Regions from separate parts of the Parabacteroides sp. 20_3 genome, predicted to be linked through region 3. Evidence: riboswitches for the same ligand, from Rfam matches in the RefSeq annotation. Region 3 holds a riboswitch; each other region holds the start of a gene.
The links. Region 3 has a riboswitch for cobalamin ahead of ACESPU_RS16910 (TonB-dependent siderophore receptor). Riboswitches for the same ligand answer to the same signal wherever they lie in the genome.
Positions count from the first base shown of each region.

Region 1: another riboswitch for cobalamin. It lies ahead of ACESPU_RS10365 (porin family protein); the one in region 3 lies ahead of ACESPU_RS16910 (TonB-dependent siderophore receptor).
Region 2: another riboswitch for cobalamin. It lies ahead of ACESPU_RS00200 (sirohydrochlorin cobaltochelatase); the one in region 3 lies ahead of ACESPU_RS16910 (TonB-dependent siderophore receptor).

Region 1 is NZ_CAXSNO010000004.1:280,119-284,200, reverse strand. Features, by position in the region: gene scpA (methylmalonyl-CoA mutase) at 1-560, shown strand, start outside; gene coaW (type II pantothenate kinase) at 690-1,544, shown strand; cobalamin riboswitch at 1,564-1,767, shown strand; gene ACESPU_RS10365 (porin family protein) at 2,059-2,667, shown strand; gene priA (primosomal protein N') at 2,755-4,082, shown strand, end outside.
Region 2 is NZ_CAXSNO010000001.1:48,418-52,499, forward strand. Features, by position in the region: gene ACESPU_RS00195 (TonB-dependent siderophore receptor) at 1-1,593, opposite strand, end outside; gene ACESPU_RS00200 (sirohydrochlorin cobaltochelatase) at 1,606-2,523, opposite strand; cobalamin riboswitch at 2,651-2,848, opposite strand; gene aspT (aspartate-alanine antiporter) at 2,935-4,082, shown strand, end outside.
Region 3 is NZ_CAXSNO010000008.1:229,607-233,688, reverse strand. Features, by position in the region: gene ACESPU_RS16915 (threonine/serine exporter ThrE family protein) at 1-991, shown strand, start outside; cobalamin riboswitch at 1,107-1,303, shown strand; gene ACESPU_RS16910 (TonB-dependent siderophore receptor) at 1,379-3,718, shown strand; gene ACESPU_RS16905 (PepSY domain-containing protein) at 3,733-4,082, shown strand, end outside.

The DNA of each region.
Region 1 (4,082 bases), on a different contig from region 3:
GCTTGCGTGCGTCATTGGGAGAGATCTCCGATGCTTGCGAGGTGGTTGTAGGTCGTTATAAAGCAATCATTAGAACTATTTCAGGCGTGTATTCATCAGAAACTAAGAAAGACGCAGACTTCCAGAAAGCTTGCGAGCTTTGCGAGCAATTCGCTAAGAAAGAAGGCCGTCAGCCTCGTATCATGATCGCTAAGATGGGTCAGGACGGACACGACCGTGGCGCTAAAGTGGTCGCTACCGGTTACGCGGACTGTGGTTTCGACGTAGATATGGGACCGTTGTTCCAGACTCCGGCCGAGGCTGCCCGTCAAGCTGTGGAGAACGACGTTCACGTAATGGGCGTTTCTTCTTTGGCCGCTGGTCATAAGACGTTGGTTCCGCAGGTTATCGAGGAGTTGAAGAAACTAGGTCGTGAGGACATCATCGTTATTGCTGGAGGTGTAATCCCGGCTCAAGACTATGATTTCTTGTATAAGGCTGGCGTTGCCGCTATCTTTGGCCCGGGTACTTCCGTATCGAAGGCAGCTTGCCAGATCCTTGAGATCTTGTTAGGCGAATAAATGGAGTTTAGACCTTACGGTTTTTAAATAAAGAGAGGCTGGACAATTGATTTTGTCCGGCCTTTTTTAGTATTGTATGCGGGTTTATGTACTTTTGTAGCGATTATTCAATTAAAAAGGGAAAGAATCATGGGAATCGTTATAGGTATAGATGTGGGAGGTAGCACGACCAAGATCGTCGGCGTGGAGGATAAGAAGATCAAGAACCCGATGTTCGTGAAAGCTACCGATCCGGTAACCTCTTTATTCGGGGCCTTCGGTAAATATATTTATGATAATAACATCTCGCTCTCGAATATAGAGAAAGTGATCTTGACAGGTGTAGGTAGTGCTTATATCGATCAACCTTTATATGGCTTACCAACTGCGAAGACGGATGAGTTCCTTGCGAATGGGCTAGGGGCGCAATATAATACGGGACTGGACAGTCTATTGGTGGTCAGCATGGGAACGGGTACCTCCTTTGTCAAGGTACAAGGCTCCACGATCGAGCATATCGGGGGATTGGGTATCGGTGGCGGAACAATCCTCGGCTTGTCTAAGCTATTATTGAAAACGCATGACTTTCACCAAATAGCGTCTTTGGCCGAGCACGGTTCCTTGAATGATATCGACTTGCATATCCGGGATATTACGCCGCATCCGCTACCCGGCCTGCCGCTGGACGTGACAGCCTCTATTTTCGGAAAAGCGGACGCGAACGCTAAGGTTGAGGATATCGCTCTCGGTATCGTTCATATGGTCTTGCAGACCATCGGACAAGGAGCTGTTTTCGCCTCGTTAAATGGCGATATCAAGAATATCGTATTGATCGGTAACCTGACTCGCTTGCCACAATGCCCGGATATTTTCCCCCGTCTGGAGGAGATGTGCGATGTCCATTTCAAGATACCGGAGTATGCCGAGTATCGCACGGCTATCGGGGCGGCTTTATGCTATATCAGGAACCGGGAATATAAGGATATTTTTTGTGGAAAGTGTTAGGCTACATCAAAACTTTATGTATCTTTGCTACATGCTTTGTTCCCTTTCGGCAATCGCCGGATAGGGATTAAAAGGGAATCGGGTGAGAATCCCGGACAGTCCCGCTGCTGTAAGCTTCATAAACGGGTTGAGCAATACTGTTGCCACTGTTCATTCAAGTGAATGGGAAGGCGCTTAAGACCGGAAGTAAGTCAGAAGACCTGCAAGGCGTGTATATTTTCGACGGCTTCGAGGAAAGGCCGGAAGAGAACGCAAGAACCGTATCCGGTTTTTACTATTCTTTATCCAAGGTTTTCTTATCAAGTCGTCTCATGGTTTCGGATAATTATTTTGCCATAATAATTAGGGAAAGAAGCATGAATCTGACCGACGGGATGAGCTCCGTGTGTAAGATGCATGCTTTCTTTGCGTTTAAAGGACTGGGGTATTCCGTGAACACTCTATAGAGAATATTTGTTTATTATTAGAAAAGTGCGTTTATTTGCAACGAGTAATTAACAAAAGAAGTATGAATATGAAGAAAATTGTGGGACTTGTTATGGTTGCCTTGCTAGCGTTGATGGCGCTTCCGGCGAACGCTCAGCTTAAATTCGGTATCAAGGGAGGTGTGAATATATCGTCTGTTCATTTCAACTCGGACGTGTTGAAAGCGGATAATGTAACCGGCTTTCAAGTGGGTCCGATGATCGAGACGACCTTACCGTTGGTCGGTGTCGGGATCGATGCGGCGGTGTTGTATTCGCAAAAAGGTTTGGAGACGACCTCGGCTGGCGGGGTTAAGACTTCGATGAAGACGGATTATATCGATGTTCCGGTCAACTTGAAATGGAAATTCGGTTTACCGATCGTCAAGGCGTATTTGGCAGCCGGTCCGTATATCGGTTTCCGTGTAGGCGGTGATAAATTTTGGGATATCCCGGGTTCCGTAGCGGATCAGGTGAAGGCGAAGAATTTCAGCGCAGGTTTTAACTTCGGTGCCGGCGTGGAACTGATCAGTCACTTGCAGGTGGGTTTCAATTATGGTCTGGGACTGACTGATAACTATAGCATTGAGAAGGTGAACCTCTCCGACGGTGCCGGAAAGAACCGTGGATGGTCTATCACGGCAGCGATCTTGTTCTAAATAGGTGAAAATAAAATGAGAGAGGCTGGGCTTTAGAAGTCCGGCCTTTTTTGTTATTTTTGGGCTCGTAATGAAACACCTGTTTGAATGAAATACGCGGACGTCATACTTCCCCTTCCTTTGGAGAATAGCTATACCTATCGGATACCCGAAGATCTGGAGAGAGCCGTGATTCCCGGTTGCCGGGTGATCGTGCATTTCGGGAAGAAACGATATTATACGGCTATCGTCATGGAGGTACACGACCGGGAACCGGTATCCGATTTTGAGACGAAGGAGATCTACGCTTTGCTGGATGCCACGCCGGTGCTCCGCCGTCCGCAACTCCGTTTCTGGAAATGGATATCTTCTTATTATATATGTAAGCTGGGCGACGTGTATAAGGCGGCCTTGCCTTCCGGCTTAAAGTTGGAAAGCGAGACGGCGGTTACTTATAATGAGGATTTCGAGGCCACCGCCCCCTTGCGCCCGAACGAGCAAGCGGTACTGGATGCCTTTAGCGGGGTTTTGAAATTGACGATCTCGGAGTTGGAGAAGAAGACCGGTCTCCGAAATGTTGTCCCGATCGTCTCTTCCTTGATGGTGAAAGGGGCGGTCGAGGTGAGCGAGGAGCTAAAGCGAGGATTCGTTCCAAAGACACAGGCGTTTATCCGTTTGGCCGAGGCTTACCGGGATGAGACGAAATTACAGGCGGTGTTCGAGGATTTGAAACGAGCGAAGAAGCAAGAGCTTCTGTTGGTCAGCTTCTTGGATTTAAGCCATACGTTAAATCCTGCTTTATCGAAGGAGCTTTCCAAGAAAGAGCTATTGGAACGCAGTGGTTATACCTCTGCGGTATTGGAGGGTCTGCTGAAACGGGGTATCTTGGAGAGTTACGAGAAAGAGGTGGGGCGTTTGCAAGTATCCGTCTGCCGCTTGCAAGAGCCGAATCCGCTCAGTCCGGCGCAAGAGAAAGCCTATGGAGAGATCCATGAGGCTTTCAAGACGAAGGAGGTCTGCTTGCTTCATGGCGTGACTTCCAGTGGTAAGACCGAGATATACGTCCGTTTGATCCATGAGGTCTTGCGGCTGGGGCGGCAGGTTTTATATATGTTGCCGGAGATCGCTATCACGACCCAGATCACGGAACGGCTGGCGAAATTATTCGGGGATAAGCTATTGGTCTACCACTCTAAGTTCTCGGATAACGAGCGGGTGGAAGTTTGGAATAAGCTATTGCATAACGACGAGCCTATGCTGGTATTGGGGGTCCGTTCTTCCCTCTTCCTTCCATTTAAGGACTTGGGCTTGATTATCGTGGACGAGGAGCATGAGAATACGTATAAACAGCAAGACCCGGCACCCCGTTACCATGCCCGTAACGCTGCCATCGTCTTGGCGGGTATGCACGGCGGTAAGACCTTATTGGGTTCCGC
Region 2 (4,082 bases), on a different contig from region 3:
AGAGGCGAAAGACGCATAAATGGATGTATTCGGATGGGGCAGATAGACCGCTCCGAAACGATAAGTCAACGCCTTATTCTTTATCATATTGAAGCTTGAATGCTCCTCATACTCACGTCGTCCGGTAGGAGTTGTAGCGCTGGCGGACATATAACGGAAAAAGTCGTAACGTAGAGCGGCTAATACCTTCCATTGCTCGTTGAACTCAACCATATCTTGAAGATAAAGGCTGTTGGAATAATGATGCGTAACCGTTGCTTTCGAGAATTTACTGGTCATATATCCCATGCTATGCGGATCATAAACGGATACATGCGAATAAAGGCCGGGACCCTGAACATCATCTCCTAAATTATAGCCCGAATAGCTGGTACGATTCAAGGCGACGAAAGAGTAACCTCCCATATACGTATGCTTTATCTCACCCGTCCTGAATTTACCGCTTAGCTCGAGCGTATTGGCTACCGTCTTGGCTATATGGGAGAAGCGAAGCGGGAAAGAAAGATATACACTGTCCAAACAGATATATTTTTTCTGGCCGTTTTTCATATAATAATGATCATAGATCGGATCATCACTTTCGAGATAGTCGAGGGCTTCCGTCCCAAAATAGTTGATATCGTCGTTATTGTAAGAAAGGCGATCTGTTAGTTTCGCGCCGTTCCAAAAAGTATGTGTGTATTGCGTCGATACGTTCCATGCGTGATTCTTCATAAAGTCGGACTCGTTATTGTAGCGAGCCTCACGGTCAAGTCCCGGTAGCATCTCATTTTTATGGAGATATAACTGTCCTGTTTGCACATTATATACATCATTTGCCATTAAATCGGGAAGACCGATCTCCGTCCCATAGAAGTCGCGGTTAAAACCTCCGCGAACATCTAATATGTCACGTTCCGTCATTTTAGCTTGCAATGCCAGATAACCGGAAAAGCGACGGTTGCCATTATCACGCCAGCCCTCTTGATCGGAAAAGTTGACATTGGCGTAATAATTGACCGGACCGACCAATTTACCGCCCATGCCAAGTGTCGCCTCTTTATTCTCGTAACTACCGTAGGCCAATCGAGCATTAACGCTCTGTTTCTCTGACGGGGATTTACGAACGATATTCAAGGTTCCACCTACGGCTGAATGTCCGTAAAGTACAGAAGCCGGTCCCTTTAATAATTCAATAGACTCGATACAGGATAGATCGGGTACGGGATAAGAGTTGTTTATTGCCGAACGTTCATCGCGGATACCGTCTATCATCATGATAGAATGATCGAAACCACGGATCGACAATTGTTGAAATGCGCCATAAGATGTTTGGAATCGTACGCCCGGCATAAAGCGTACCGCATCTTGGATATTACGGATACCTCGCAACTCCAAACTACTCGCCGTAATGCTATTAATTGAAATAGGAAGATATTTCATAGGTACGTCCAACTTCGTGATTTGTGGACGTGGCTTGCGTGCGGCGGTCGCTACGACTTCTTGAATATTGAATGTCGTATCGGCGAAATTCGTGTACTCATTCTTGTGTTGTGCCTGCATCGTACTGATACATAAGGCTGTCAACGGTAAGATTGTCAAAACTCTTTTCATGTATTTAGCATATTAGTCCTTTTCTACCGCATAAGCTTTTTTCTTGTCGACGATATCAATCATCTTATGTTTAGCCATAAAACGGGCGTGCTCGATGAAAATCTTCTGAATATCCGGATTCTGTCCCAGACCTTCCATAAATACGCTTACCTCGTAGCCTTTCTTTTCCAGTTCCTCTTTCCAATCACCGGCGATATCGTTTTTCGCATGGTCTCCAGCGACAAACATAAATGGCATTAACACGACTTTCTTCGTACCATTGGCTTTTACTTGAGCTTCCATCGTATCAAAAGAAGGATAACCTTCAATAGTTCCTACGGAATAATTCTTGAACCCCTTCTCCTTCAACATATAATCCAACATGGCATATTGGGCCGTTGCTGGAGTATAAGTGCCATGACCTACTAATAATGTAGCGCCTTCCTTCGCCCCATTTTTTATGATAGCAGCGATTACTGCCTCATAATCTTCCGGCGTATACAATAGGGGATTGCCGATTCGGATTTCCTTGAAAGAAGACTTCATGGCGGCAACGTCTTTACGTAAGGATTCCATCTCGATACCTTCGATTATATTCGTGGATTGGATCAAGATGTGCGTATAACCATCAGCCTTTAACTTTTCCAAGGCTTCGATCGGGTTTAGTTTCTCTATGCCACGAGCTTTTAAGCGGCGCATTACAATGCGAGAAGTCCATGCCTCACGCAACTCAACATCTTTGAAAGCTTCTTTCGCTTTTTGATTGATCGCGTCGATTGTCAAGGCACGGGTATCATCATGGGTTGTTCCAAAATGTACCATCAATAAAGCGGCCTTATCGCCCGGTTGTAAAGAGGCGAATAAATCGGATGCTACAAAATTCTCGCCATCGTGCGCACGACAAACTAGGCTGATGACCAGCAGGAAGAAAGATAGTAAGTGTTTCCTCATCATATGAATATATTAATAATTAGATTACATATCAATCCCACGGAGACAACGTATTATTCCGTCTCCAACATCTTTTAGATATAGGTGATATTTCTATCCTCTTAATTGCTCCTAACCCCGGGAGGAATTAATCATTACTTCGCTTGGCAGGTTTCCTGACTGGCTCGGAAAGCAACCTTCCCATCTTTCTTAAGACAGTGGCATAGCAGAACGCTTTCCTTTTCAAGAGCTTCACAGTAGCGGGCACTGTTCCGGATTCTAACCGGATTCCCTTTTATAGAGTTGTCGGTAGACAAACTCTATCACCTAAGCGGTCGCAAATTTATATAAATAATCCCGAAAAGTAACAACATCTTTCAAAGAATCCCTGTTCCAATAGCATCTTTTTTGTTTAACATCAAATAAATAGATATGGAATGGATAACTAATTTACTTCAACATTATCCGGAGCTAGCTATTTTCATAACCTTAGCTCTCGGTTTCTGGATTGGCAAGTTTAAGATAAAGAAGTTCACGCTGGGAACGGTTACCAGCGTATTATTGGTCGGTGTATTGATCGGGCAATTAAAAATCGATATAAGCGGACCGTTAAAGTCCGTCTTTTTCTTGATGTTCCTCTTCGCTGTAGGATATAGCGTTGGGCCACAGTTCTTCCGGGGATTGAAAAAGGAAGGTCTTCCTCAAATGCTTTTCGCCGCCGTCATGTGTATATTTTGTTTGATCGCTCCTTTTTTGTTAGCGAAACTTATGGGATATAACGCAGGCGAGGCCGCAGGATTATTGGCGGGCTCCCAGACGATGTCGGCAGTATTAGGAGTTGCCGAAGATACGATCGGACAGATGAATATTAGCGATACGGATAAAAGTGCTATGGTAAATGTAATGCCCGTGGCCTATGCGGTAACTTATATTTTCGGTACGGCAGGATCCGCATGGTTAGTGAGTGATATCGGGCCACGTCTTTTAGGAGGACTCGACTACGTGAAAAAAGCGTGTAAAGAGCTAGAGGCTAAAATGGGAAATAACGACGAGAGCGAGCAACCGGGCTTTATGCCAGCCGCCCGTCCGGTAACTTTCCGGGCCTATAAGATTAGTAATGAATGGTTCAAGGATGGCAAAAGCGTAAAGCAGTTGGAGGTATATTTAGACCAATTGGGACGGCATTTGTTCGTGGAGCGTGTCCGTATTAATAATGTAGTAACCGATGTTAAACCGGATTTGGTTTTACATACCGGAAATGAGGTTGTTCTAAGCGGTCGCCGGGAATTCGTGATCGGAGAGGAGAACTGGATTGGCGACGAGGTCAATGACATTGAATTGCTTGATTTTCCGGCAGAGACGTTACCCGTACTAGTGATCCATAAGGAATACGTGGGGAAAAAGATCTGCTATTTACGCAATCAATCGTTCATGCATGGTGTTAGCATCAAGTCCGTAAGGCGCGCGGGTATCAATATCCCGGTCTTGGCCGCTACGGTGATAGATTCCGGTGATATGCTGGAATTGGTAGGCATGAAATCAGAGGTAAATAAAGCGGCGACGGCTTTAGGATATCCCGA
Region 3 (4,082 bases):
TCACCAACCCCGGAATTATACCCCTTATATCGTAGCTATCGGAGCGGGATTCGCATGCGGAGGATTCTGTAAGCTATTCGGATGCGACTGGATGGCATTCCTATTCGCTTCCATTTGCGCTTTCGTCGGGTTTAGGGTACGGGCCCGCTGTGTCGAGGCTGGACTTAACGTATATATGAGTATCGCCGCGGCCGCTTTCGTATCCACCTGCTTGGCATACGCATCCTCCTTCTCCGGGCTATCCGACACTCCTTATCATCCATTATTAGCCTGCGCTTTATTTATCGTGCCGGGCGTACCCTTGATTAACTTCGTGGATGATATGCTAGACAATCATTTGCTTGTCGGCATCACCCGGGCCTCCAATACGGTCATGATGGTAGCCGCCATGACTTTCGGTATCGCATTCGCCATGCGGGTACTTGTCATGAATGATGTCGAGATAGATCATAAGTTCAGTGAATTAAATATGGTTCCACATGACCCGTACTACATATATGCATTAGCGGCAGCTATCTCCGCCATAGGCTTCTCCATGATATTCAATATTCAACGCCGATTATTATGGGTGGTAGCCGTAGGAGGTATCATTGCGGTATGTACCCGTAACTTTGTGAACTTCGAATTAGGTTATGGTCCTGTGATCGGCTCGTTTATGGGAAGCTTCGTAGTCAGCCTCCTTGCCGTAAAAGCGGTTCATTGGTGCCATGTTCCCAATCACGTATTGACGATTCCATCTGTCATTCCTATGATTCCGGGAGTACTCATGTATCGCTCATTACTGGCATTTATAAACCTGCATGGAGTAGTCGGTGAGGTCACAAACGCATTCTTCAACGGGATCAATTCCGCACTCATCATTCTTTGTATCTCACTCGGTGTAGCTGTCCCGAACATCTTCGCCCGTCGTTACATCGCCAAAGATCGCCAACGACATTTACAAGAGGAACTGGAAAAGCGCCGGGAAAGAGGAAAGTTCATTGAATGGTGAAAAAACTTTTCCATAAAGATTAGTCCGGGAAAAACTATCGCATAAGGATATGCCAAATTGTTTAACACGTTCAATATATTTAACATATTTCATTAAAAAAAGCCCTATCAATACTATACTTTTGTGATGTCTTGGTGATAGACGTTGCATTCTGCAAGTCTATAAAAGGGAATTTCGGTTAGATTCCGGAACAGAGCCCGCTACTGTAAAACCCGTAAAGAGGAAAGCTTCTTCATGCCACTGTCTTTTCTAAAGATGGGAAGGTCGCTTTCCGGGTTAGTCAGGAAACCTGCCAGATAAAAAAAGAAATAGATTCTCCCGGGATTTGGGGAACTAGTGGAACGATTACATTAGAGATGTAAACTGCGTAATTAATTTTTATACATTATGAGACACTTTTATTTGTTCCTGCTAATTGTTAGCGGGATTGTTTTGTGTGGCACCCGGACGGTCGCTCAAAGTAGGCCATCCGAGGGAAGTTCCAGAGTCATATCCGGTACGGTCGTAGATGAAGACAACAAGGCGATGGCAAACATTGTCATTTACATTAAGGGTACGGATATACGGGTTATTTCAGATACGGATGGGTATTTCTCCTTATCACTAAAGGACACGAAGGACCACGTACTAATCACCAACAGTTACAACACCGTCTCGGCGATCCGGGATATTCCCGCGGGAGAAGGAAATTACGAGATGGAGATTCAGTTATCTTACAAACTATTAGGATTACCCGAGGTAGATATCGTCGGGGCAAAACCACAGAGTTATAACTCCGACATCGCTAATTCGGCTACCCGTATGGATATCCCCGTGATGGAAATACCCGGAACCGTAGGCATAGCGACCCGGAAATTATTGGAAGACCAACAGGCTACCACCATGACCGAGGCCGTAAGGAACCTGGGCGGCGTGAAAGGCGGACCTTCCGGCGAGGCTTCCAACATCAACGAGGTCTTCTCTTCCCGTGGTTTCTCCATGACGAACTCCCGTAACTATTTCAGGAACGGGGTACGATACCTAAAGTTCTCGAACGACGCGCTATCCAGTATCGAGCGTATAGAGATCCTCAAAGGCCCGGCATCTGTCCTTTATGGAGCGGTAGAGCCCGGAGGTATCATCAACTTTATCACCAAGCCGACCTTATATACGCCCCGGTATGGCGCTACGATCAGATACGGCAGTTACGACTATAAGCAAGCCTCTATCGACATTTCCGGCCCGCTGAACACCAAAAAGACCATCCGTTACCGCTTGAACGGAATGTATGAAGATGCCGACAAATTCAGGAAACCGCAAAACAGCAAACGATACGACATCACCCCAGTCATCGACATTGACTTAGGACGCAAGACCACCCTTAATATCGATGCCGATATCTTCCGGGATAAAAGGACACAGGATCCGGGCGTTTTGCATATCAACAATGAGGTGATAGATAACGGATTCAAGACATTCCTTGGCGAACCGTGGGCCTATGGCAAGTTTACCAATAATAGCGTTGGTTTCCAGTTGACCCACCGTTTCAACCAGAACTGGTCATTCAGAAGTTCCGCCCGCCAATATTTCACGCATGAGGATCGTCTGTATTTCCAGATGAAAACCCCTCAGAAGGACAGCACGATTACCCGCCGTTTGGCACATTGGGACGCAAAAATCAATTATACCAATGTATTGGAGGAATTGAACGGCAGCTTCAAGACGGGCTTCATCCAGCATAAAGTAATAGCGGGCTTGGAATACGGATGGCTTACCAACCGAAGGAAAGTAAAAGGGAATATGTACACCCCGATTAGTTATGTTCATCCGGAATATTCCGAAGAACCAGTTGATTTCGAGATGGAACAGAGTACAGACTTACGTATCACCCAACGTACCTACGCAATCTATCTACAAGACCAAGTAAGCTTTTCCGATCAATGGAAGTTATTGCTTGGTGCCCGTGCGGACTGGGTGAACGATAAACAAGATAATTATATTAAGGATAAAAAAACGGATGAAAACAACTTTGCCATCTCGCCTCGTGTGGGTCTTGTTTATCTGCCCATGCCCGACTTGAGCCTATATGCTACCTACAGTCAGTCTTTTGTCCCTCAATCCGGGCAAACGAAGGATGGCGAGGCATTCGACCCGATTACCTCTAAACAATGGGAAGCGGGAGTCAAGAAATCATTCTTCAACGATCGCTTGAGCACCGGCCTAGCCTTCTATACCTTGTCGAAGACCAACTTGCCGACGATAGACCCAGAAGACGAGGAATATAAGATACTGATCGGCAAGCAGACCAGCAAAGGTATAGAGTTTTCGGTAAACGGAGAGATCACTCCCAGTTGGAGCGTAGCCTTCAATTACGCATATACGCATGCCGAGGTAACGAAAACGAACGACGAGACCTATCCCGTAGGTACGCAACTGGCCAATATCTCACCAAGCCAGTTCAACCTATGGACCTCCTACCTAATCCGTAAAGGCCCGGTTAAAGGCTTATCTTTCGGCGGTGGTTGGTACTTCCAAGGTAAATCCTACGGAAACATGGCACATACGATCGATCTGGACGCCTATCATCTGGTTGACTGTTTCGTGGCTTACAAGCGCAGTTTCTACAAGATCTCGGCGAACTTGAAAAACGTATTCAACCAAGAATATTATACCGGATCCCAAGGGAACTATCTTTTATTCCCCGGCTCGGCCAGGACGCTGATGGTTATGCTAGCGGTCAACTTCTAAAAAAGGCACAAGACATGTCGCATAATTCGATCATTAGAAAGATCATAGTAAAGTTACATTTATACACCGGACTCATATTAGGGCTAATAATAACCCTAATATGCCTCTCCGGCACAGCGATCGTGTACAAGCCGGAACTTGAAAAACTATCTGTCAAGGATATCGCTTTTGTCAAGCCAGCCTCCCGAACCGTGTCGCCGCAAACTTTGCTAGAGAACGTAAGGCACGAATATCCACAAGCTAAGATCAATAATATGGTCTTATACGGAGGCGAGGATTGCGCCTACAGTTTCCGTACTACATTCCCGGATGAGAAAGGCCGTATCCAGATCTATGTCAATCCCTATACAGGGGAAGTTACGGG